3 regions of the Chitinophaga sp. YIM B06452 genome follow, and region 3 is predicted to be linked to each of the others. Evidence: riboswitches for the same ligand, from Rfam matches in the RefSeq annotation. Region 3 holds a riboswitch; each other region holds the start of a gene.
What was found. A riboswitch is a leader RNA that binds a small molecule or an ion and turns the genes downstream of it on or off. The one in region 3 is predicted to bind cobalamin.
Positions count from the first base shown of each region.

Region 1: it holds a riboswitch for cobalamin, as region 3 does, so the genes downstream of both, metE (5-methyltetrahydropteroyltriglutamate--homocysteine S-methyltransferase) here and R3I13_RS03830 (TonB-dependent receptor) in region 3, are expected to answer to the same signal.
Region 2: it holds a riboswitch for cobalamin, as region 3 does, so the genes downstream of both, R3I13_RS20660 (ribonucleoside-diphosphate reductase small subunit) here and R3I13_RS03830 (TonB-dependent receptor) in region 3, are expected to answer to the same signal.

Region 1 covers NZ_JAWLKY010000001.1:1,951,218-1,959,146, forward strand. Annotated here, with positions in the region: gene R3I13_RS07815 (SOS response-associated peptidase) at 1-313, opposite strand, end outside; gene R3I13_RS07820 (hypothetical protein) at 317-802, opposite strand; gene R3I13_RS07825 (Y-family DNA polymerase) at 807-2,066, opposite strand; gene R3I13_RS07830 (hypothetical protein) at 2,110-2,325, opposite strand; gene R3I13_RS07835 (response regulator) at 2,386-2,754, opposite strand; cobalamin riboswitch at 3,060-3,257, shown strand; gene metE (5-methyltetrahydropteroyltriglutamate--homocysteine S-methyltransferase) at 3,403-5,715, shown strand; gene aqpZ (aquaporin Z) at 5,779-6,486, opposite strand; gene R3I13_RS07850 (glycosyltransferase family 39 protein) at 6,565-7,929, opposite strand, start outside.
Region 2 covers NZ_JAWLKY010000004.1:168,419-176,347, forward strand. Annotated here, with positions in the region: gene R3I13_RS20655 (ribonucleoside-diphosphate reductase subunit alpha) at 1-2,279, opposite strand, end outside; gene R3I13_RS20660 (ribonucleoside-diphosphate reductase small subunit) at 2,336-3,307, opposite strand; cobalamin riboswitch at 3,444-3,649, opposite strand; gene R3I13_RS20665 (hypothetical protein) at 3,974-5,527, opposite strand; gene leuC (3-isopropylmalate dehydratase large subunit) at 5,686-7,083, shown strand; gene leuD (3-isopropylmalate dehydratase small subunit) at 7,093-7,692, shown strand; gene leuB (3-isopropylmalate dehydrogenase) at 7,702-7,929, shown strand, end outside.
Region 3 covers NZ_JAWLKY010000001.1:1,023,786-1,031,714, reverse strand. Annotated here, with positions in the region: gene R3I13_RS03845 (SusD/RagB family nutrient-binding outer membrane lipoprotein) at 1-1,241, shown strand, start outside; gene R3I13_RS03840 (ABC transporter substrate-binding protein) at 1,314-2,243, opposite strand; gene R3I13_RS03835 (DUF6580 family putative transport protein) at 2,305-2,901, opposite strand; gene R3I13_RS03830 (TonB-dependent receptor) at 2,920-4,830, opposite strand; cobalamin riboswitch at 4,884-5,107, opposite strand; gene R3I13_RS03825 (amino acid permease) at 5,155-6,480, shown strand; gene R3I13_RS03820 (PLP-dependent aspartate aminotransferase family protein) at 6,506-7,666, shown strand; gene R3I13_RS03815 (hypothetical protein) at 7,739-7,929, opposite strand, start outside.

The DNA.
Region 1 (7,929 bases), 930 kb from region 3:
AACGGTTCCGGCGGATGCGGCTCCAGTACGCTTTAGTGTCCAGCACTTTTTCGGAGCGGGCGTTCACCATCCACTTGCGGCCTTTTTTGATCTCCTCCGGCGTTTTCATGTAATTAGGTATCACGCCCCATTCAAACTTCATCAGCTTCAGCGTGCCGTTATCGTTCACCACTACCGGCCATTTGGGATAAGCCTGCGCCACTTTGTGATAGGTAGGTTCAAAGGACATATCCAGCTGGCCCATGTCTTTCAGCTCAGGGAGATAATCGAACACGGATTCGATGCTGGTGGAAAATGCAAGGTCGTAGCACATGCGTTATGTTTTTTCTATTTCGGAAAGGGGGATCTTTAATTCCTGCTGATGCCGCTTCAAATTAATGAAAAGTTCGCCAAACCGGATAGACAGTTCGGCAGACAAATTTTCTCTTCCATCGGGCCTGCTGCCGCCGTGCAGCCGCATGTACCGCCTGATGGCCGCAGTAAAGGAATGGCCGGGCTTCCACTCCCTGTCTTTCAGCAACGCGATATAAATGCCATAGCCTTCGGGCTGGCTGGCTGCGTAATACAATTTTTCCCTGTCGCCGGGATGGTATACGCTGTAGATATACCGGCGCGGGTCCGAAACAATGGCGTTGTAATGATGGTTTGCTTCGCCGGCGCTTTTGTAAGGCGTGATCAGCAGCGATTCTTTAATGTTCTTAAACATGCCCCTGGGGTAGGACTGCCGTACAAAGTACATGTGTCCCGCCTGGATGAGCCCATCCAGCACCATGGCACGTAAAATGGAAAGCGGGTTGTGCATATGGTTATGTTTTACAATGAAGAATTTCTGTAAGCCGCGTGGTATAACACTTCGAAAGCCGGTCACGCTTTATTTTCCCTTTTTCACCCTTGCCCTGCACCGCAAATTTAACGACCTGCTTACCATGAAAGTGTTGATGGATGCCGTCCAGCGCTTTCATGAGCTTCGCTTCGCGCGCCTGGTCTTTTTCCGGGAATAAGTTCTGCTGCACGCTGGTTTCCGGCACCAGGTCCAGCAGCAGGGCGCCCACCTTTTTATAATTATACCCGGGGCGGTAGATGCGGTCCAGCGCGTCCATGGCAAAATGTATCAGCGTGGGTGTGCTGCTGGTGGGTACGGGCAGGCGCAGGGTGATGGAGCGGTGATATTGTTTGTCCTGCACGCGGAAATAATTGGTGGACAGGAAAACCTGTATGGCGGCTGCGCAGCTTTGCTGTTTGCGGAGCTTCTGCGCGCAGATCGCTGTGTAATTGGCCAGCGTTTCACGCAGGTCGTTCTTTTCCGTTAGTAGCTGCCCGAAAGAGCGGGCCACGCAGATCGCTTTTTTTGCAGGCTCTGCTTCCTGCATGGGGATGCTTTGGATGCCACGCAGCTCATGCACAAGGCGAAGGCCTGTTACGGTCATTTCTTTCCTGATCCAGTCGTCCGGGGCCCGGGAAAGCTCCAGTGCCGTGTGGAATCCTTTTTGATGCAGCTTGTGCGCATACTGCGCGCCGATGCCCCAGATGTCTTCCACGGCAGTGGCTGCCATCACTTCACGGATGCCTTCTTCCGTATCCATGACCCATACGCCGGCGCGGCGATGGTGCTTTTTGGCATAGCGGTTTGCCATTTTGGCGAGCGTTTTGGTGGGGGCAACGCCTACAGACACCGGCAGGCCTACTTCTTCGAAGATATGTTTCCGTATCGCGGCTGCGATGCCCGGCAGGTCCTTCATGCCTGACAGGTCCAGGAAAGCCTCGTCTATACTATATATTTCCATATCCGGGGAATAATGGGAAAGTATCCGCATCACGCGGTTGCTGAGACTGCCATAAAGGGTATAATTGGAGGAAAACATGACAACATGGTGTTCCTTCAGCGTTTTTTCGATGGTAAAGGCGGGGTCGCCCATGGCGATGCCGAGGGCTTTGGCTTCTTCGGAGCGGGCTACCACGCAGCCGTCGTTGTTGCTCAGCACCACTACCGGCCTGCGGAGGAATTGGGGGTGGAAGAGCCGTTCGCAGCTGACATAGAAATTGTTACAGTCAACAAGGGCAATCATAATGCTATTATTATTAGCAAATGTAGCTAAAAATTTTGGCATTTCAGCCAAAGTGCTGTACGATCGCAGCGGCGAGTTGCTCTACCAGCGCGGCATCCACGGGCTCGCCGCTGGTAATGGCGCGAAGGTTGTCTTCTTCATCCAGCTCAAAAGAAATGCGGCTTCCCGGCGCATCGATGTGGAAGGAAACGGTATAGCCTTTTACGTAGGGCGTTACTTCGTAAAGCTGGCCGTTGACAGAAACGGAAAAAGGGTCCATATGGCGAAGATCGCTAAAAAATGAAAAAACGCAGGCCCGGAAAACCAGGCCTGCCAACAATCAACGCGCCAAAAGGCGTTTGATCGTGACGGTTAACTCGAATGGGCAGAAAGGCCGGATTACAGTTTCATCCGCGTCGATACCGAACCAGCCGCCAACGCTGCCGGTTAAGAATGCTGCCGGGATAATAGCCAGGATGGGGAAGGATTTACGTGCTTTTTTCAGGCGCAGGGCATCCGCCAGTTCCTGCAGGTGCGGGAATGGCAGCTTGAAATCCGCGATGACAAGTTCATACTCATGCGAGTTAAGCAAAAGAGTAGCTTCTTTTCCGTTATAGGCAAGGTCTGCGTCGTATCCCTCTTTCTGTATGATCAATTCTATCACATGAATCATCAGCAGATCATCCACAATTACCAAAATCCTTTTCATATACAAAAACATGGTTGTTCCATGCAGCATGAAGGACATAGCTCTTCTGGCCGGGATTCCGGCGTTACCTTATGCTGCTAAAATGGATGCTTGATTAATTTGAGACGCGTATACAGGTATACTACTTGTTCTTTCAATGGCCAGGCCACAGGTGTCAGGGAGTATACGGTTAAATGGTACAAAGGGACATTTGCATATACTGTGCCAAAATCGTTTTTGGTTAATGCGTATTAACGTTCGCCGGCGTGTTAGTAGGAAATGACCGGGCACCTTCCTATCTTTGACCCCGAGTTCTTTACTTTTATTCATTCTTTCCACAGCGCGGTAGGCGGCGAAAGCCGCTTTTAATAAGGAACCGTGTGTAAATCACGGGCTGTCGCGCAACTGTAAGTAACGCACCTGAATCATTGCCACCGATGTTCATTGCCCCCGACCTGAACGGGGTGAGAAGAACGGTAATGATGTTACGAGCCAGGATACTTGCCCCGCTGTGTAAGACAAATGCTTTCGCGATTTGAAGCAGTAGTCGGGAACGGATGGGCATGGCCCGTCGTGCCTTTTCATTCCTTATCTTCTACACAATCCTGAAAGCATACCGGAAACTGTAAGGAGCATTAATGCACATTAATGTTTTAACCAAAAAGTTTTATGCGTATGCTTAAACACAACCTCGGCTACCCGCGCATGGGAGCCCAAAGACAGCTCAAAAAAGCCTGTGAGCATTACTGGCAGGGCCGCATTGGCCGCAGCGAACTGTTCCTCGCCGCCAAACGCCTGCAGGAAGAACACTGGCAGCTGCAGCAGGCCGCCGGCATGAACCTCGTGCCCTGCAACGATTTCAGCTTCTACGACCAGGTGCTGGACATGACCCTGCTGCTCGGCGCAGTGCCAGACCGTTATGCGCCCGTGGTAACGGAGGTGGCAGAGAATGCCGAGATCGACCTTTATTTCGCCATGGCGCGCGGCTACCAGCAGCATGGGCTGGATATTACCGCCATGGAAATGACCAAGTGGTTCGACACCAATTACCACTACATCGTACCGGAATTCAAAAAAGACCAGCAGTTCCGCCTGCTGAGCAACAAGGTGTTCAACGCCTTCGACGCTGCGCGGCATACGCTGGAAGCCACGCCCAAGCCGGTGCTCATTGGCCCGGTATCTTATCTTTTATTGGGAAAGGAAAAAGAAAGCGGCTTCCACCGCATTGAACTGCTGCATAACCTGCTGCCCGTTTATATCAGCGTGCTGCAAAAGTTGCAGGCGCAGGGCGCGGAATGGGTGCAGCTGGACGAGCCTTTCCTGGCCATGGACATTAGTGAAGCAGAACAAAACGCTTACCGCTACGCTTATGCCGAGATCCGCAAACAATGCAAAGACCTCAAGCTGATGGTGGCCACTTACTTCGAAGGCCTGCGCGGCAATGCGGAGCTGGCTGCCGGCCTGCCCGTCTGCTGCCTTCACCTGGACCTCGTAAGGGCGCCGCAGCAACTGGATGAGCTGCTGCCGCTGCTTCCTCCCAAAACTTCTTTATCGCTGGGCCTGGTAGACGGCCGCAACATCTGGAAGAATAATTACGATATATCGCTTCCGCATATACGAAAAGCCGTAGATGCGCTCGGCGAAGACCGCGTAATGATAGCGCCTTCCTGCTCTTTGCTTCATACGCCTGCCGACCTTGACCTGGAAACAGGCCTGGACGCGGAAATGAGGTCCTGGATGGCATTTGCGAAGCAGAAACTGGAAGAAGTAACCGCGCTGGACGCCATTTTCCACGGCAACAACAGCCTGCTGGAACTGAACCGCACAGCCATCGCGGAAAAGAGCGCTTCCGCAAGGATTCACAAACCGGCTGTAAAAGCCCGTACGGCGGCTATTACAGACGATGACGCCCGCAGGCAAAGCCCCTTCAGCACCAGGCAGCAACTGCAAACAGCACGTTTCAACCTGCCGCTGTTCCCCACCACCACCATCGGCTCCTTCCCGCAAACGGACGATATCCGCCAGCTGCGCGCACAATGGCGGAAAGGGGATCTTCCTGCGGAACAATATGAAGCAGCGCTGGAGCAGGCTACCATCAATGCCATCAGGCTGCAGGAAGAGCTGGGATTGGATGTGCTCGTTCATGGCGAGTTTGAGCGGAACGATATGGTGGAGTATTTTGGTGAAATGCTGGATGGGTTTGTTTTCACCCAAAACGGCTGGGTGCAGAGCTATGGCAGCCGTTGTGTAAAACCGCCCGTGATCTATGGCGATGTGAGCCGCCCTGCAGACATGACCCTCCGCTGGACGAAGTTCGCGCAGTCGTGTACTGCACTACCCATGAAAGCCATGCTCACCGGGCCTGTGACCATCCTGCAATGGTCGTTCGTGCGCAACGACCAGCCGCGCTCCGTTACCACGAACCAGATAGCCCTGGCCATCCGTGATGAGGCCGTGGCCCTGGAAAAAGCAGGCATCGGCATCATCCAGGTTGATGAGCCTGCCATCCGGGAGGGTTTGCCTTTGCGGAAAGCAGACCGGGACGCATACCTGGAATGGGCTGTGAAAGCCTTCAGGGTAGCGGTTTGCGGCGTGAGGGACGATACGCAGGTGCATACGCATATGTGTTACAGCGAATTCAACGACATCATCGCGCATATCGCGGCAATGGACGCCGACGTGATCACGATCGAAACATCGCGGTCGCAGATGGAGCTGCTGGAAGCATTTGCAGGGTTTAAGTACCCGAACGAGATCGGCCCGGGAGTATATGACATTCATTCACCGCGGGTGCCCGGCGTGGAGGAAATGGTGCAGCTGCTGCAAAAAGCTGCGGAGCTGCTGCCGTTACGCAACCTCTGGGTGAACCCGGACTGCGGGCTCAAAACCCGCAAGTGGCCTGAAACAAAGGCCGCCCTTGAAAACATGGTGGCCGCTGCCCGCGCAGCGAGAGAAAGGACCAGTTCTAACGTGCCTGTATAGACCAAAAAGCACCGGGCCTGGTACAAATTTGTACCAGGCCCGGTGCTATACAACAAGTACGCTTTATTTTTTCTCCAGCGCGCGCCATACGAGCGCAGCTGCGATGCCTCCCACGATGGGCGCCACCACGAAAAGCCATAGCTGTGCCATGGCCTTGCCGCCGGCGAAAAGCGCAGGGCCGAAGCTCCTTGCGGGGTTCACGGAAGTGCCGGTGATAGGAATCGCTACCAGGTGAATGAGGGTGAGCGTTAACCCGATAGCCATACCGGCCATGGCGCCGTTGCCCCATTTACCGGTGCTGCCGAAGATCACGAAGAGGAAAAGGAACGTGAGCACTGCTTCGGCAATGAATGCGGAAGTGGTGTTGTAGCCCGCGCCATAACCTTCACCCCATCCATTGGAGCCTAACGCCCATTCGCCGGGCGTCCAGCCGCTCAGGCCACTTTGTATGCAATACAATACGGCCGCGCCGATCACCGCACCGATGATCTGTGCAATGATGTAACCCAGCGCTTCACTGCCTTTGATCTTACCGGCCACCAGCATGGCGATGGTAATAGCGGGGTTGATGTGGCAGCCGGAAATGCCGCCGATGGCGTAACACATCACCAGCACCGCAAGCCCGAAAGCGAATGAGATACCCAGGAGGCCTATCCCGGCAGGGCCTGCCGTCGAAACGCCGGATACAACCGCCGCGCCGCAGCCAAATAATACAAGGGCAAAGGTGCCAACCAATTCTGCAAAATACTTCGTGGATGATTTAATTTCCATAAGGGTCAGGTTTTGAGCTATAAACAAATTAAAAGTACTTATTGTTGTTAAAGGCCGCAAAATAGAAAAAGAGCCGAGTTATTCAAACACCTCCTTCTCCAATGAAGGCCAGATGTCTTTTAGCTTTATTTTCGGCTTGCGGCAGAGGTATACCGGGATATTATTTTCCTCACCGATCGCGTAGGGATGTTTGAGAACTTTGATGAGCTGATGTTCTTCATAGATCATCTCTACATCTTCGGCTTCATTACCTATGCTGATGGCCACTTCGCCGGGCAAGGGCCCGGGGCCCCAGGTCCAGAAGCTGCCGTGGCGGCATACCGGCTCACGGTTGCCGATGATGCGGATGGCGCCGGCTTCGCCGTAGTTCTCTGCCCAGAAGATACATTTCTCCCGGTCTTGGGGAGAGAGTGTGTTGTAGATGCTGTCTGCCACCTGTACTTGTTCGCGCCATCCGAACATATCCGCATAATCGCTGGTGAGCTCGTAACGACCTTCGTTATTGGGTTTGATGCGGGCGTATCTTACAAATTTTTCGATGGGAAGAACAGGGATCAGCAAGGGCAGCGCAAGAAGAGCGAAGCCCATCATCACTGCGGCAACGGCAATATTCCAGCGCGGCCGCGTGCTGGTAAGCCTTTCAAGCCAAACGGCGCCCGCGGCAAACATAGGCGGGTAAGCCGCAAAGAAATAGTAAGACTTCGAGCGCAGCGCCCACATCAATACGAACATCAGCAGGAAAGCAATTCCCAGGAAGCGCCACTGTGGCCTCCGCATCACGAAATACAAACCGCCGAGGCTCATCATCAATGTAAAAGGAGACAACGCCTGCATTATCACGAATTCGAACACGCTGTTCTTCTCCAGCTGCGTTTTGCTGAGCTGCTGCAAATGCAACAGGAAAGGGATCCCATGCCGGTATTGCCAGATGATATTGGGCAGGAAGATCAGCAAAGCGATGCCGCCGCCGATGTATAACCACTTGTTGCGGTACACCCGCGCTTTATCATGAAATAGCAGCGCGGGTAAAATGCCGGCGATCCATATCACGAAAGTATATTTGTTCATCAGCCCGAAGCCCGCCGTGATACCGGTGTACACGAGATATACATTACGCCCCGTGTTCACATAGCGCAGCACGAAATAAAAACCCAATGCCCAGAAAAGCTGGTCGAAAGCAACGGGCTGAAACAAAAAATGATTGCGGTAATAAGGCAGGAACGCCAGCGCGCAAACGCCCGCGAGAAAAACAGCCCACTTCTTTCCGCCCATTTCCAGCGCCATCAGGCAGCATAGCGCAACGATAACCACTCCCGCCAGGGTCGCGAGAAGCCGCATGCCAACAAGCGAATGGCCGAACAGGAAAATGGAAACCCGCGCCACCCAGCCAATGAAAGGCGGGAACTCGTAATAACCCCAGGCGGGATGATGACCCGCGCTCAG
Region 2 (7,929 bases), on a different contig from region 3:
ACCATGTTCTGGCCGCCTTGTTTTTCTACGGTGAACTGAACGGCTTGTGCCGCGGCCTGTGTACGCAGGTAGTACATGCCGGTCTTCAGGCCTTTTTTCCAGGCGTAGAAGTGCATGGAAGTGAGCTTGGAAGCTGAAGGCGTATCCACGAACAGGTTCAGGCTCTGGCTCTGGCAGATGAATGCGCCACGGTCTGCAGCCATATCGATGATCGTACGTTGTTTGATCTCCCAAACGGTTTTGTACAGTTCTTTGATATTGCCCGGGATCTCATCTATCTGCTGGATGGAGCCGTTGGCAGCGATGATCTTGTTCTTCATGTCGTTGTCCCACAGGCCCAGTTCCACGAGGTCTTTCAGCAGGTGTTTGTTCACCACCACAAACTCACCGCTCAGTACGCGGCGGGTGTAGATGTTGGAGGTGTAAGGCTCAAAGCACTCGTTGTTGCCAAGTATCTGCGAGGTGGATGCGGTGGGCATCGGCGCCAGCAGCAGAGAGTTGCGGATACCGTAGGTTTTGATCTCGGCTTTCAGGCCGGTCCAGTCCCAGCGGTCGGAAGGCGTGGTGCCCCACATATCATATTGCAGGATGCCTTTGCTGGCGGGTGAACCTTCGTAGCTGTCGTATGCGCCGTCTTTCTTCGCCAGGTCTTTGGAGGCGGTGAGGGAGGCGAAATAAATGGTTTCGAAGATCTCTTTGTTCAGCCGCTGTGCCTGTTCGCTTTCAAAGGGGTAACGCAGCAGGAAGAACGCGTCTGCCAGGCCCTGTACGCCGAGGCCGATGGGGCGGTGGCGCAGGTTGGAACGGCGGGCTTCTTCAACCGGGTAATAGTTCTCGTCGATGATCTTGTTCAGGTTCAGTGTAGCCTGGTAAGTTACTTCGAAGAGCTTCTGGTGGTCGAACTTACCGTCGATCACGAAGCGCGGCAGCGCCAGTGAAGCGAGGTTGCATACGGCCACTTCGTCGGAAGAAGTATATTCGATGATCTCGGTGCAGAGGTTGGAGCTTTTGATGGTGCCCAGGTTCTGCTGGTTGGATTTGCGGTTGGCGGAATCTTTATACAGCAGGTACGGCGTGCCGGTTTCGATCTGTGCGTCCAGGATGGCGAACCAGAGGTCCTGCGCTTTTACGGTTTTGCGCTGGCGGCCTTCGGCTTCGTATTGTTCGTACAGTTTCTCGAATTCCTCGCCCCAGCAATCTGCCAGCCCGGGTGCTTCGTGGGGGCAGAACAGGCTCCAGTTGCCATTGGCTTCCACGCGTTTCATGAACAGGTCCGGCATCCAGAGGGCATAGAAAAGGTCGCGGGCGCGAAGCTCTTCTTTACCGTGGTTCTTGCGCAGGTCCAGGAACTCGAACACGTCTGCATGCCAGGGCTCCAGGTAAATGGCGAACGCGCCTTTGCGTTTGCCGCCGCCCTGGTCTACGTACCGCGCAGTGTCGTTGAACACGCGCAGCATGGGGATGATGCCGTTGGAAGTGCCGTTGGTGCCGCTGATATATGAACCGGTAGCGCGGATGTTATGAATGCTGAGACCGATGCCGCCTGCGCTCTGGGAGATCTTGGCGGTCTGTTTCAGGGTGTCGTAGATGCCGTCGATGCTGTCTCCCTGCATGGTCAGCAAAAAGCAGCTGCTCATCTGGGGTTTGGGCGTACCGGCGTTGAAGAGGGTGGGCGTGGCGTGGGTAAACCAGCGCTCGCTCATCAGGTTGTATGTTTTGATGGCGGAGTCGATATCCTCTTTGTGGATACCAACGGCCACGCGCATGAACATGTGCTGCGGGCGTTCGGCGATCTTGCCGTCGATCTTCAGCAGGTAAGAGCGTTCCAGCGTTTTGAAACCGAAATAATCGAAAGCGAAGTCGCGGTCGTAGATGATGGTGGAATCGAGTATGTCAGCATGCTGACGGATCACTTCCCACACTTCATCGCTCAGCAGGCCGGCGGGTTTGCCGGTTTTCGGATCGATGTATTCGTAGAGTTTCTTCATCGTTTTGGAAAACGACTTGATCGTATTTTTATGCAGGTTGCTCACCGCGATGCGGGAAGCGAGCTGCGCATAGTCCGGGTGTTTGGTTGTCAGGGAAGCGGCGGTTTCCGCAGCCAGGTTGTCCAGCTCGGTGGTGGTAACGCCATCGTACAGGCCCTGGATCACTTTCTTCGCTACGTCGATTGAATCTACATATTCCGGCGCCAATCCGTAACACAGTTTTTCTACTCTTGCCGTGATCTTGTCAAATTTGACAGATTCCTTTCTTCCGTCTCTTTTTATAACGAACATAGTGTGATGAATTTAACTGGGTGAATAAATATATGTCGGGTGTATTCTTGTTTTGTCTAAAAGTCTTCGTCCAGGCTGAAAGTCTGTGCCTCTTTATTTCCCATTACGCCGGATTTCTGGTAATCGCCCACGCGTTTTTCGAAGAAGTTGGTTTTGCCCTGCAGCGAGATCATTTCCATGAAATCGAAGGGGTTGCTGCTGTTGAACATTTTGCTGCAACCCAGCGCCTGCAGCCAGCGGTCTGCCACAAATTCGATGTATTGTTTCATCAGGTCCGCATTCATGCCGATGAGGGCGGCGGGCAATGCGTCTGTAATAAATTCTTTTTCGATAGACACGGCGTCGCCGATGATCTCATGCACTTCTTTTTCGCTGAGCTTGCCGTTGAGCATGCTGTACAGCAGGCAGGCGAACTCGCAGTGCAGCCCTTCGTCGCGGCTGATGAGCTCGTTGGAGAAGGTAAGGCCGGGCATGAGGCCGCGTTTTTTCAGCCAGAAAATGGAGCAGAAGCTGCCGCTGAAGAAGATGCCTTCCACCGCTGCAAATGCCACAAGGCGCTGCGCGAAGGTGCCGTTCTCGATCCAGCGGAGGGCCCATTCGGCTTTCTTTTTCACCGCAGGCACGGTGTCGATGGCGTGGAAGAGGCGGTCTTTCTCCACCGGGTCTTTCACATACGTATCGATCAGCAAAGCATAAGTTTCGGAGTGGATGTTTTCCATCATGATCTGGAAGCCGTAGAAACAACGCGCTTCTGGTATCTGTACTTCGCTCATGAAGTTCACCGCCAGGTTCTCGTTCACGATCCCGTCTGATGCCGCAAAAAAGGCCAGCACATGCGAAATGAAGTGGCGCTCGCCATCGTTCAGCTTCGCCCAGTCTGCCAGGTCGCCGCTGAGGTCGATCTCCTCGGCGGTCCAGAAGCTGGCTTCATGGCGTTTGTATTGTTCCCAGATGGCGGGGTAATTGATCGGCAGCAGCACGAACCTGTCCTTGTTGTCTTTCAATAAGATCTCATTCTCGTTACTCATTAGTAATTTTTTATACGGTTCACTATCCCTAGTTAAGTTAATGCGGGTTCGCGGCGTGGGGAGACGGGAGCGCGTTATCCGTAGAGGAGGTACATCCTGGGGTCGGGCTCGCCATAACCTTATTTCGCGAAGGTTTTGACAATTACGTTGTTCTGGCAGGTCTCCTGGCTTTCCCTTGCCGGGTGAGCCTTCCCACCCCGACGCCTGTCGGGGCAGTGGCATTTTGCAAAGCATCCGGCATATAGGGGATCACAGTAGCGCGTCTGCTCGTGAATTCCACACGATTCCCTATTAATTCTCCACGTTTAAGAAACGTTTGAAGCCAGCACAACGAAGTCAAGAACTGTTGCAAATGTAATGATCAAACTATCCCGTCAAGGTGGTAAGTTTCCCCCATATGTGGATAAAGAATGTGAACTTTTTGGGATCGCAGAAGGGGCGTACAATTCACGTTATTCACATCTAAAAGCAGGTATTTGGTATGATAGAAAAACAGAATGTGTTGGAAATCTGGCACGTATTAGCACAAGCAAAATGTGTAGCGAAAATTACCCTGAAACACAAAGGATTGGAAGATCCCTTCTTTATATGAAGAAACGCCGGGGATAACCTTTCCACGGCGTTTCAATATTAAACGTACGTTGTCTTTTTGTTAATGTGCATTAACTAAATCCGCGGCACTTTGTTGATAAACTTCTTCCTGATCACCTCCTGCACAGGTATCCCGTCTATCTTGCTTTCCAGCCAGCTCACAATATCGAGATACAAATAGCTCCTGCGCTCGTAAGGATTCTTCGCGATGATCTCCAGCTTTCCCTTCAGCTCGCGAAAAGCGGTGCGCAAAGCCTTGGGATTGGCGTACATGTTCTTGCGCAGGAATTTCAGGATCTCTTCCATGACCAGGCTTAAGTCCTTGTTCTTCGCAATGAAGTGGTACACAGATTTGATCAGGTATTCCACCAGGCTGTAGTTCTCCAGCTCGTAATGCGCGATCAGGTGAAGGATGCGCGCGAAACATTGTATGTCTGCCCGCAGGTTGCCTATCCGCAAATGAATGATCTTGTTCAGGTAAACGATCGCGTTATTATTATCGCCGCTGCCGAAATAAAGGCAGGCGATCTTGTAATAAAATACAAGCACGCGGTGCTGGTCCACGGTTAGCTGGTGCTCCGATATCTTGCATTCCACCTCGCTCACGAGCTGCAGCCCTTCTGAAAAAGTGCCGTCAAGGAAGTGCCGGTTGATCTTGCCGGTATAGAGATACACGAACGCGGAGGTGCGCGTGTTCTCATTCATGCTTTCTTCTTTTTCGACAATGAACTGCTCCATTTCGGTAAGCACCTCGGTGAATTTATCGTGGTTCATCGTGTGGAAATGCGCGGTCAGAAGGTTGTGCATCGCTTTGATGTACAGGTCCACATCAGTATCGCGCAGGCTGGGATATTCGGTGAACAGGTCCACCCACTTCTGGGTATACCGGTAATACATCACGAAATCCTGCAAAATATAATAGTACCAGCAATAAGCCTGGTAAAGGTAAATGCGTTCGTAGAAGCTCATGCTGCCCTGCTGCACTGCCGGCAGGTTGGCTTCGAAGAAAGACCGCAGCATCATGGAATCCTTCTCGTCGCGCGCGTGCCCCAGCTTGAGGTACATGCCGTACATCCGCAGGGCCAGGGTGCTCAGCTTGCTCACGTTGTTCAGCTGCTCGTTGATGATCCGGCTTTCGTCGCTCAGCTCTTCCGCCCGGTTGTCCAGGCTGCGGGTGATGTGCCTGCTTTCGATCAGCTTCTCAAATTCCACGGTCTCGAAATACAGCATCACTTCTTCCTGCTCCCGCGCGCTGGTTTTAGCTTTGGCCAGTATCTTGAGGCTTTGGTTATACAGTCCTTTGTTGTACAGCACCCGCGCATAGTCCAGCTGCTCCCGCAGATCTATCAGCGGGTCTTTTGTTTTATATAACAGCCGTAAGGTGGTGAGAAGATGTTTGTACAGGTGGGCCTTTACGTTGCTCAGCTGCTGTTTTTTGATGTCCGGGACCCGTTTCAATACCTGCTCCTCGTCGTATTCCTTCATTTTGTCCAGGGCGTTGAACAATTGAATGAAAAGCACGTCCTCCTTCGTGTTATCCCGGTTGAATGCCAGCTGGAAATTCCTTTTTTCGGCTTTTGTTAGCGTTTTTATTAATATGAATAAAGCATCGTTCTGCGTGTTGGACATCGTTGTTACAGAATTGTAAATTATTGATCCTCAATAAGTTAATGGTCATATATCGCCTTTGCGAATCGTAATAATGACAAATTTAACGATCTGAGGTTTAAATGTGTCAATTAGATTTGAAGGTGTAAATAGGAAGGAAAGCAAATTTAAGGAGAAATATGGGGAAAACATTATTTGACAAGATCTGGGACAGCCATATCGTAGCCAGCAAGCCGGGTTTCCCGGATGCGGTGTACATCAACACCCATTTCATTCACGAAGTGACCAGCCCGCAGGCTTTTGACGGGCTCCGCAGGCGCAACATTCCCGTGTTCAGGCCTGGAAAGACCCGTGCCACACCGGACCATAACGTACCGACGATAGATCAGCACCTTCCCATCAAAGAGGCCCTGAGCCGCAAGCAGGTGGAGATGCTGACGAAAAATACAGCCGAATTCGGCGTAGAGCTTTACGGCCTCGGCCATCCTTACCAGGGCATCGTGCACGTGATCGGGCCGGAGCTGGGCATTACCCTGCCGGGTATGACCATCGTATGCGGCGACAGCCATACTTCCACCCACGGCGCTTTCGGGGCGGTAGCCTTCGGCATCGGCACATCGGAGGTGGAGCAGGTGCTCGCTACCCAGTGCATCCTGCAATACAAGCCTAAAAGGATGAAGATCGAGGTGAAGGGGCAATTGAAGAAAGGAGTGGTGTCTAAAGACATCATTTTATATATCATTTCGCAGATCTCCGCATCAGGCGCCACGGGTTATTTCGTGGAATATGCAGGGGAAACCATCCGCAACCTCAGCATGGAAGCGCGCATGACCGTCTGCAACATGAGCATCGAAATGGGCGCCAGGGGCGGGCTTATTGCGCCGGACCAGGTGACCTTCGACTATATCAAAGGCCGCGAGTTTGCGCCTAAAGGCGAGGACTGGGACAAGGCAGTGGCTTACTGGCAAACGCTGCACACCGATGCGGACGCGCAGTTCGACAAAGTATTGGAATTTGATGCGGCAGACATTGAACCGCAGATCACCTACGGCACCAACCCAGGTATGGGCATGGGCGTAACCCGCAATATTCCTGCACTGGCGGAGATAGACGAAACAGAACGGCCTTCCTTCTCCAAATCCCTCCAGTACATGGACCTTCAGCCGGGCAGCCGGTTGCTGGGCAAAAAGGTGGACTACGTGTTCATCGGTTCCTGCACCAATTCAAGGATCGAAGACCTGCGGATGGTGGCGGAATTTGTAAAGGGAAAGAAAAAGGCGGAGGACGTGACCGTCTGGATCGTGCCCGGTTCCAAACAGGTGGAAGCGCAGGCCATTGCAGAAGGGATAGATAAGATATTTGAAGAAGCGGGCTTCCAGCTGCGCCAGCCGGGCTGTTCAGCTTGCCTGGGCATGAACGAGGATAAGATTCCCGCGGGCAAATACTGCATTGCCACGAGCAACCGTAACTTCGAAGGCAGGCAGGGGCCCAACGCCCGCACCTTCCTGGCCAGCCCGCTCACCGCGGCGGCGGCCGCCATCACCGGTAATGTGACCGACGTAAGAGAACTGATATAATTATTGACAATGGACAAAAAATTTGCTAACCTGTCGTCTTCAGTGGTACCGTTACCGATAGAGAATATAGACACAGACCAGATCATTCCCGCACGATTCCTGAAAGCGACCACACGCGAAGGGTTCGGCGAAAACCTGTTCCGTGATTGGCGGTACGACGGGCAGGGTGCGCCCAGGAGGGATTTTGTGCTGAACAACCCGCTTTACAAAGGCAGTATTCTTGTGGCCGGTAAGAACTTCGGTTGTGGTTCCTCCCGCGAGCATGCTGCATGGTCGCTGGCCGATTATGGATTTAAAGTAGTGGTGAGCAGCTTCTTTGCGGACATCTTTTCGAACAACGCGCTCAACAACTTCATCCTGCCCGTGCAGGTAAGCGAAGGGTTCCTGCAAAATATCTTCACAGCCGTGGAGAAAGATCCTGCCGCGCAGCTGGAAGTGAACCTGGAAGAGCAGTTCATCCGCATCAGCGCCACCGGCGAACAGGAAAAATTTGACATCAACCCATATAAAAAGACCTGCCTGCTGAACGGGTACGACGACATCGACTACCTGCTCAGCCTCAGCAAGGAGATCAACGCATACGAAGCTACAAGACCTTTTAATTTCTAATACAATCTAATGGGAGTTACGAAGAAAATATTGGTTATACCCGGAGACGGGATCGGGCAGGAAGTGACCGCGTGGGGAAAGAAAGTGCTGGAGACGATCGCTGCCAACTACAAGCACACCTTTACTTTTGATGAAGGCATTATGGGTCACGTAGCCATCGAAGCCACCGGCGACCCGCTGCCAGACAGTACGCTGGAAAAAGCGCGCCAGAGCGACGCCATCCTTTTTGGCGCTATC
Region 3 (7,929 bases):
ATGTGCAGAAAATGGAAGAAGAAGCCAACCGTTTGGGCGGCGATGAAAACAAACCTTACCTCATTATCGCGAAATTCCTGAAGGCCTGGTGTTATGTGGACATGGCGATGAAATTCGGCGATGTGCCCATGAGCGAAGCGATGAATGCTGCTTCAGACAATTTCACCCCGAAATACGATACCCAGAAAGAAGTGTTCGTGCAAAGCCTGAAGCTGCTGGATGAAGCCAGTGCCGAAATGCACGCATTCCTCACCGCCGCCGTGCGCAACAAGATCAGCGGCGACTTCATGCTTGACGGCGACCTGAACAAATGGCGCAAACTGATCAACACATTCAAGCTGCGCGTACTGATCAACCTCAGCAAGCGCGTGGATGATGCGGACCTGAAGATAAAAGAACAGTTCGCTGCCATTCTCAATGATCCCGCTCGTTATCCCATCATGGAAGGCAATACCGACAATTACAGCGTGATCTTCAATGGCAACATCCAGGAGAACCGTTACCCGCTCGGGCCCTACAACCGTGGGTTTGACCGTGGCCGCAACAACATGGGCGCCACTTACCTGGACACGCTGACCGCCTACCAGGACCCCCGCACTTTTGAAATAGCAGAACCGGTAGACACCGCCAAGGCGAACAACATCCCCGGTTATGCCACCAGGTTCAGTTCCTACAAGGGCGGCCGTACGGGCGACGTGCTCAGTGATCTCAGTTCACAAAATGCCAAGGGTTTTCTTTCTTATGGCAACGAAAAACGTTACTGGGCAACGGGCAGCGGCGAGCCTTGCATCCAGGTGGGTTACCCTGAGCTGTGCTTTACCATTGCAGAAGCGGTCCACCGCGGCTGGGCGCCCGGCGATGCGGAGGCCTGGTATAAAAAAGGCATCAAGGCATCTATGAATTTTTATGGTATTTCGGATGATGTGTTCAACGCGTGGTACACTGCTTCAGCAAAAGCAAAATACAAGGGCGTTAATGCGGAAGGCCTTTCGCAGATACTAATACAGAAGTACCTGGCCTTTTTCATGAACTCAGGCCGCCAGGCCTATTACCAGTACCGCAGAACGGGCATTCCCAGGTTCGATGTGGGCCCGGCCAACTCCAACGGCGGCCGCATTCCCAAGCGCTGGCTCTACCCGCAACGCGAATACCAGACGAACAACGACCAGGTGAAAGCCGCGCTGCAAAGGCAGTTCAGCGGTACGGACGACATCAACGGAGAGATGTGGCTGATCAAGTAGGAATATAGTTGCATGTAAAGTGAAACGGGCCTCAGTTGAGGCCCGTTCTTGTTTTGTCTCTGCTGAAAAAGGTTAAACTTCCTGCAACGCAAGCGTTCTGAACTTCCCCTTCAGCCTTTCCGGCGCCTCAAACACCTGCGGGTGAAAAAGATGAGCCAGTACTTCAACGCCATCTACCAGGGTGCTGGCGCTGGGTTGGGTGAACAGGTCGTAGTCCGCGAGATACACTTCATTGTTGCGCACCGCCTGTAAGTTATCCCAGCCGGGAACATTCGTGACGAGGTGCAGTTCTTCCGCGGAACGGCCTGTGAGGAAGCCGCAGGGCGCGATCACCAGCACTTCGGGATCGTAACGGAATATTTTTTCCCAGGGTGTAACGATGGAATCGCCGGCGGGATTGGACAGCATGTCTACCCCGCCTGCATATGCCACCTGGTAAGGGATCCAGTGACCGCAGTTGTACACGGGCGCCATCCATTCCATGATCATCACGCGGCGCAGGGGTGCGCGGTGCTGGCGGAGGCGGTCTGTAATATGATCCAGGCGCTGCTGCAGTGCGGCCAGGTAACGGTAGGCAGTGGCTTCCTCACCCAGGGCCTTGCCGATGGTGATGGCGCAGTTGAATACATCCGTGAGATTGTTGGGGCTGAGGCTTACCAGCTCCGGCTGTTTGCTAAGTTTATATACGGCCTGCTGCGTGCAATGCGTATCGATCTGGCATACTTCGCACACATCCTGCGTGAAGATGATGTCCGGCGAAATGCTTTCCAGCAAAGGCTCGTCTACATAATACAGGCTTTTCCCCTGTGCTTTGGAGGCGGAAAAGATGCGGTCTATTTCCTCGCTGCTGTAAGTATTTCCTTCCAGCACATAACGCACCACGCGCTGCTTTTCCGCCAGCGCAACGGCGGGGCACTCAAAGGTAATGCCCTGCAGCAGGTGCTGGAGGCCCATGTCGTAGATCATCTGGGTGGCGGCAGGGAGGAATGAGGAAGCGATCATGGTAAGCAGTTTAAGAGGATAAGAAGAAGGGCCGGCCATGCAGCCAGCCCCGGATGATATTTTAACGTACAGCCAGCGCCGGTATCTTTTTCTCCATGTAGGCGAACAGCCCGAAGAAAATGCCGCTGAATATAAGATTGCTCAGCAGCGTGTTCTTCAGGAACGGCAGCCCCAGGGTGTAGCACCTGATGAGCCCGGAAAGATCGCGGGTGAAAGGTTTGCCGGTGGTAATGTCCATATTGAACTCGCTCATGAACGTACCGAAATCAGCAAACAGCCAGTGCACAACGGCTGCCAGTACACTGGCCAGCACAATGTTGCCGACGCTGATCTTTTTGATCACGAGCTGCCCGATCAGCACGCTGGCGGCAAAACCGATGTAGATCCAGTACCAGCCGCTGAACATGAAGCCGTTGGAATAGGCTTTGTATACCGTTTGCATCATGATCACATCGCTGAGGAAAAGCGTGAGCAGGGGGAATACATATCCTTTCCATTTGTCCGCAAAACATGCGCCGCCAAACAGTGCCATGGCGCCTACGGGCGAAAAGTTGGAGAAGGGCGTGATATTGCCTGCGGCTGTGATGCGCAGCACGCCTGCCACAATGATGAACAGCAGCAGAACGAAGAAGCGGGGCTGTAGGTTCCTGATAGACATCTGTTGTGAATTTAAAGATTACAGTGAAAAGGATACGCCGGCGGCCATGTTGAAGCCCAGCACGGAATAGCCGTAAATTTCCCAGTATTTTTTGTTATTGGTGATATTGTTTGCGTTGAAGAAAATATTAGCCTTCGGCGAAAAACGGTATTCAACATACGCATCCAGCAAAGTGTAAGCTTCCAGCTGCACAACCTCCATCGGCTGCGGGAAAGGCGGGTAGTACTGGTCGTAGCGGCTGCCGGTATGCCTGAGGGTGCTGCTGACGAACAGGTGTTTGGTAACCTGGTAGCCTATATTCAGCGTGCCGGTATGGTTGGGGCGGCGCACCAGGTTGTTGTAGGTCGTGTCTTTACCGGGAACGTTCTGGGTGGTCACTTTGCCGTCTACATAAGCGTAAGTCAGCCGTACGTTCAGCCCTTTCGCAGGCTGGATGGCCGCTTCCACTTCGAGACCTTTATCGTGCTGCTGGTTGAAGTTCACGTATTTGTTGGTAGCGGGGATGAAAGCGATCACGTCTTTCATATCGCGTTTAAATACCACTGCGCGCAGGTTGAGCTTATCGTTCAGCAAAAAGGCCTGGGCGCCGGCTTCGTAGCTGGTAGCATGTTCAGGCTTCAGGTCTTCGCTGCCCCAGATGCTGTACAGCGCGGTGAGCGTAGGCGCTTTAAAGCCGGATGCAATGCTGGCGAAGATCTTCAACTTGTCCGATACCAGGTACGATGGATTGATCGTGTACGTAAAGTTGTTGCCGTATTTGGAATGCATGGTATACCGTCCGCCCAGCTCAAGGCTGAAACCGTGCAGGTTCCTGATAAAGAGGGCTGCATAAGGACTGGTATTGTACTGGTCGCGGATGCCGTAGGGGTTGCGGAAAGTAGTGTCGAACATCTCAGACTTGCGGTATTCCACGCCTGCCAGCGCCTGGAACCAGTCGGTGATATCGTAGTTGCCATACAACTCGCCGAAGTAGCTGCGGCCGTCGAGGTCAGTAACGCCCCAGGCGCTCTCGTCGCGGCGGGTTATTTTCTGATAGGCGAAATTGCCGTGTACCTGTCCTTTGCCATTGAGGTCATAATCCCCGCGGATGCCGGTATGGATCAGGTTGGACTTGTTGTTATTCTTCAGCGCATCCACAAAGGGGCCGCCGTCGTAGAGGCTTTTGTAATCGCTGTAAAAGAGGAAGGGGCGCAGCTTCAGGTGCTCTGTTGCCTGTATGCCCACGTTGGCCATAAACGCGTTCTGTTTGATGCCGTCGCGGTCGAATTGAGGATCTTTCAGCGTGTCAGGCGCGGCGGCTTCGGAGATGCCGTCGGTTTCGTAGTGCGTGAAATTCACGTTGTAATCCACGTTATCCTGCTGCCCGCGCAGGCCCAGCGAGCCTTTCAGGCTCCGGTTGCTTCCCCATACGAGGTCGCCGTAAGCGCTCACAGGTTTGTCTCCGCCTTTTTTGGTAATAATGTTCACTACGCCGGCAATAGCGTCTGCCCCATACATGGTGCTTTGTGTGCCGCGCAGTATCTCGATGCGCTCTACCATGTCTACAGGCAGCAGCCGCAGGTCGATGGCGCTGCCGGTGAGGCCGGTGGCGTCCGCTACGGGAATGCCGTCCATGAGAATGGGCGTGTACTGGCTGGTGGCGCCGCGGAAATACAATTCCCTGTTCTTGCCGGGATTAGAGCCCGCGCCGTTGATCACGATGCCGGCCTGTTCGTTCAATACATCGGCCACCGTGCGGCCTGCGCTCTGGGCAAGCTGCTGGCTGGTGATCACGGTGAGCACTTTACCGGTTTCGCTTTGTTTTTTGGCGAACTTGGTAGCGGTCACTACAAAGGTGTTCAGTTGGGAAACCTGCGCGGAATCTTGCGCGGAAGCTGCATAGCATATAGCCAGCAAGCCGAAAGTAAGCATTGAGCTTTTCTTTTTCATGTACGTCTATAGGTTGAATAAGTGCAACATGCTCTCTGCTTTCACCCGAAGCAGGGAATGGAAGGTAATGCGGCAGGTCTTCTGGCTTGCCCGCTTCCCGGAGGTACCTTCCCGCTCCAATATTTATCGGAACAGTGGCTGGAGGATCCCGGAAAACATCGCGCTGCATGGGATGCAGGCGGCGGGTTTACAGCTACGGGGATAGCTCCGGATTTACACCGGATTCCCTATTAATGCCCGATCAAGATCAGGGGCAACCGTTTACCGGGGGCAAACCTACGGATATTTTATGTAAATAAGCAGTTAATCGGTTATCTTGTAGTTATGAGCATTAAACCAAAGCTGGGCCCGTTCGACCTCACCATGATCGTGGTAGGGCTGGTAATAGGGATGGGTATTTTCAGGACGCCGGTGAGCGTAGCCCGGGAAACCGGCACCCCGTCGCTGTTTTTTATGGTCTGGGTATTGGGAGGATTGGTAACCCTTTGCGGGGCGCTCACTTATGCGGAAATAGGCAGCCGCTACCCCGTGGCGGGCGGGTTCTATAAAGTGCTGTCTTACGGCTTCCACCCCGCTTATTCTTTTATGATCAACTGGACGCTCCTGATATCCAACGCCGCATCCATCGCCGCCGTTTGTATCGTAGGCGCCGAATATATCGGTCCTGTGCTGCTCCCCGAAACCATCCAGCATGAAGGCGGCCGGAAGGCCATCGCCATCGGGGCTGTACTGATATTGTACCTGATCAATTTATCGGGCATCCGCATGAGCGCCAGCTGGCAGAATGTACTGACCGTCTTTAAGATCACGCTGGTATTGCTGCTGTGCCTGGCCGCATTCAGCAACAACATAGCGCCGCGTCAAACGGCAGCGGCTGTGGCTGCGCCTCACGGCTGGGCATATATCTTCGGCGCAGCGCTGGTGCCGGTCTTTTTTACTTACGGCGGCTACCAGCAAACGATCAATTTCGGCAGCGATGTAAGAGAGCCGGCGAAGAACATGCCGAAGTCCATCATGCTGGGCATCGGCATCATCCTGCTGCTTTATATCACAGTGAATTACGCGTACGTGAAAGTGATCGGCTTCGAGCAGCTGAAAACTACCGACGCACTGGCGGCACGTATGGCAGGAGCTTTTTTCGGGGAATATGGATTCAGGATCACGAGTGTGCTGCTGTTCCTCTCTGTGCTGGGATACGCGAACGTCAACCTGATGTCTAACCCGAGAATGTATTACGCCATGGCGGAAGACGGCGTGCTGCCGGGCATCTTCAAGCGGGTGAACAGCAAAACGCAGGTACAGGAAGTGGCATTGACAGTATTCGCTGCATTGGTGGTCGGGTTATTGTATTTCCTCAGCAATTTTGACACGATCATCCGCTACGTCATGCTGTTCGATTCCATCGGGCTGGCTTCGGCCGCGGCTACTATCTTTGTGTTAAGGAAAAAAACGGCGCACCTGGACGGGCAGGGTATTTACAAGATGAGGCTCTACCCCTTCATTCCGGCATTTTTTATCACGGTATATCTTTTTGTAACGGTCAATATTTTTATCACCGACCTGGGCCAGGCGCTGGGCGGCATGGTATGGTTTGTAGCAGGCCTGCCGATTTACATTTTCATGCGGTATGTTGTCCGGAAAAAATCCTGAACACGCAGAGCACTTAATTTGGACTATGGATCTATCTTATATTATCAATCAGTTAGGGGAAGACCGGGAGCTTTATTTCAACGCCATCGCCCCGCCCATCATGCAAACGAGCAATTTTGCATTCGATACCGTTGCGGACATGCGGGCGCTGTTGCAGGATGAGTATAAAGGTTTCCTTTACAGCAGGGGCAATAATCCTACGATAGACATCCTCCGGCAAAAGCTGGCCGCGCTGGATGGCGCAGAAGACGCGCTGGTATTCGGCAGCGGGGCGGCGGCTATTTTCGTGGCTGTGCTTTCGCAGGTGCAGCAGGGCGATCATATTGTTTGTGTAAAAGACCCCTACAACTGGGCCCGCCAGATCATGGAAAACATCCTTCCCCGCTTCGGCGTGCAAACCACTTTTGTAGACGGAAAGTGTACGGAGAATTTTGAGAAGGCCATACAACCCAATACCCGCCTCATTTACCTGGAGTCGCCCAATTCTTTTACCTTCGAATTGCAGGATATTGCGGCCATCACCAAACTGGCGAAAAGCAAAAACATCATTACCATTCTCGATAACAGTTACAGCACGCCTTTATACCAGCAGCCTGCCGGCCTGGGCATCGACCTTTGCCTGCAATCCGCTACCAAGTTCATCAGCGGCCATAGCGATACGGTAGCGGGCGTACTGACCGGCAGCAGGGAATTGTTGAGGAAGATATTCGTATCCGAGTTCCTGAGCGTAGGCAGCGTGATCGCGCCCTTCTCCGCGTGGCTGCTGCTGCGCGGCCTGCGTACGATGGAAATAAGGTTGAAACGCAGCCAGGAAAGTGCGCAGGACATTTGCCAGTGGCTCAAAAAGCAGCCGCAGGTAGAAAAAGTATGCTATCCCCTCGATCCTGATTTCCCGCAATACGAGCTGGCGCAACGGCAAATGAAAGGCGCGGCGGGTTTATTTACGATACAACTGAAAGCAAACAGCGCGGCACAGGTGGAAAGGTTTTGCGATGCGTTGCAGCACTTCCTGATGGCCGTGAGCTGGGGCGGGCATGAATCCCTCATTTTTCCGGCCTGCGCCGCCTTGCCTGAAGGCGGATTCCAGGTGGAGGAGCCTAAGCACCGGATGGTGAGGATATACATCGGGCTGGAAGAGCCTGCATTCCTGAAGGCCGACCTGGCCCAGGCATTGGCACAGATATGAATAAACGGAATAGCAAAGGGGCTGACCGGAATGAACGGTCAGCCCCTTTGCTGTATAATTACTTTACAGGTATCAACCCGGCATGCGGCTGATATATTTATCCATTTCCTTGATCTGGCTCACGATCTGGTCGGTTGTGGGCTTTTGCGCTTTTGCGCGGCGGAAATAATCTTTCGCGGTCTTAAAATCCCGGCGGCTCATGGCGATAGAGCAGAGGGTGAGCAGGGCTGCGGCGGTATTTTCTTTATCGGGCAGACCCAGCC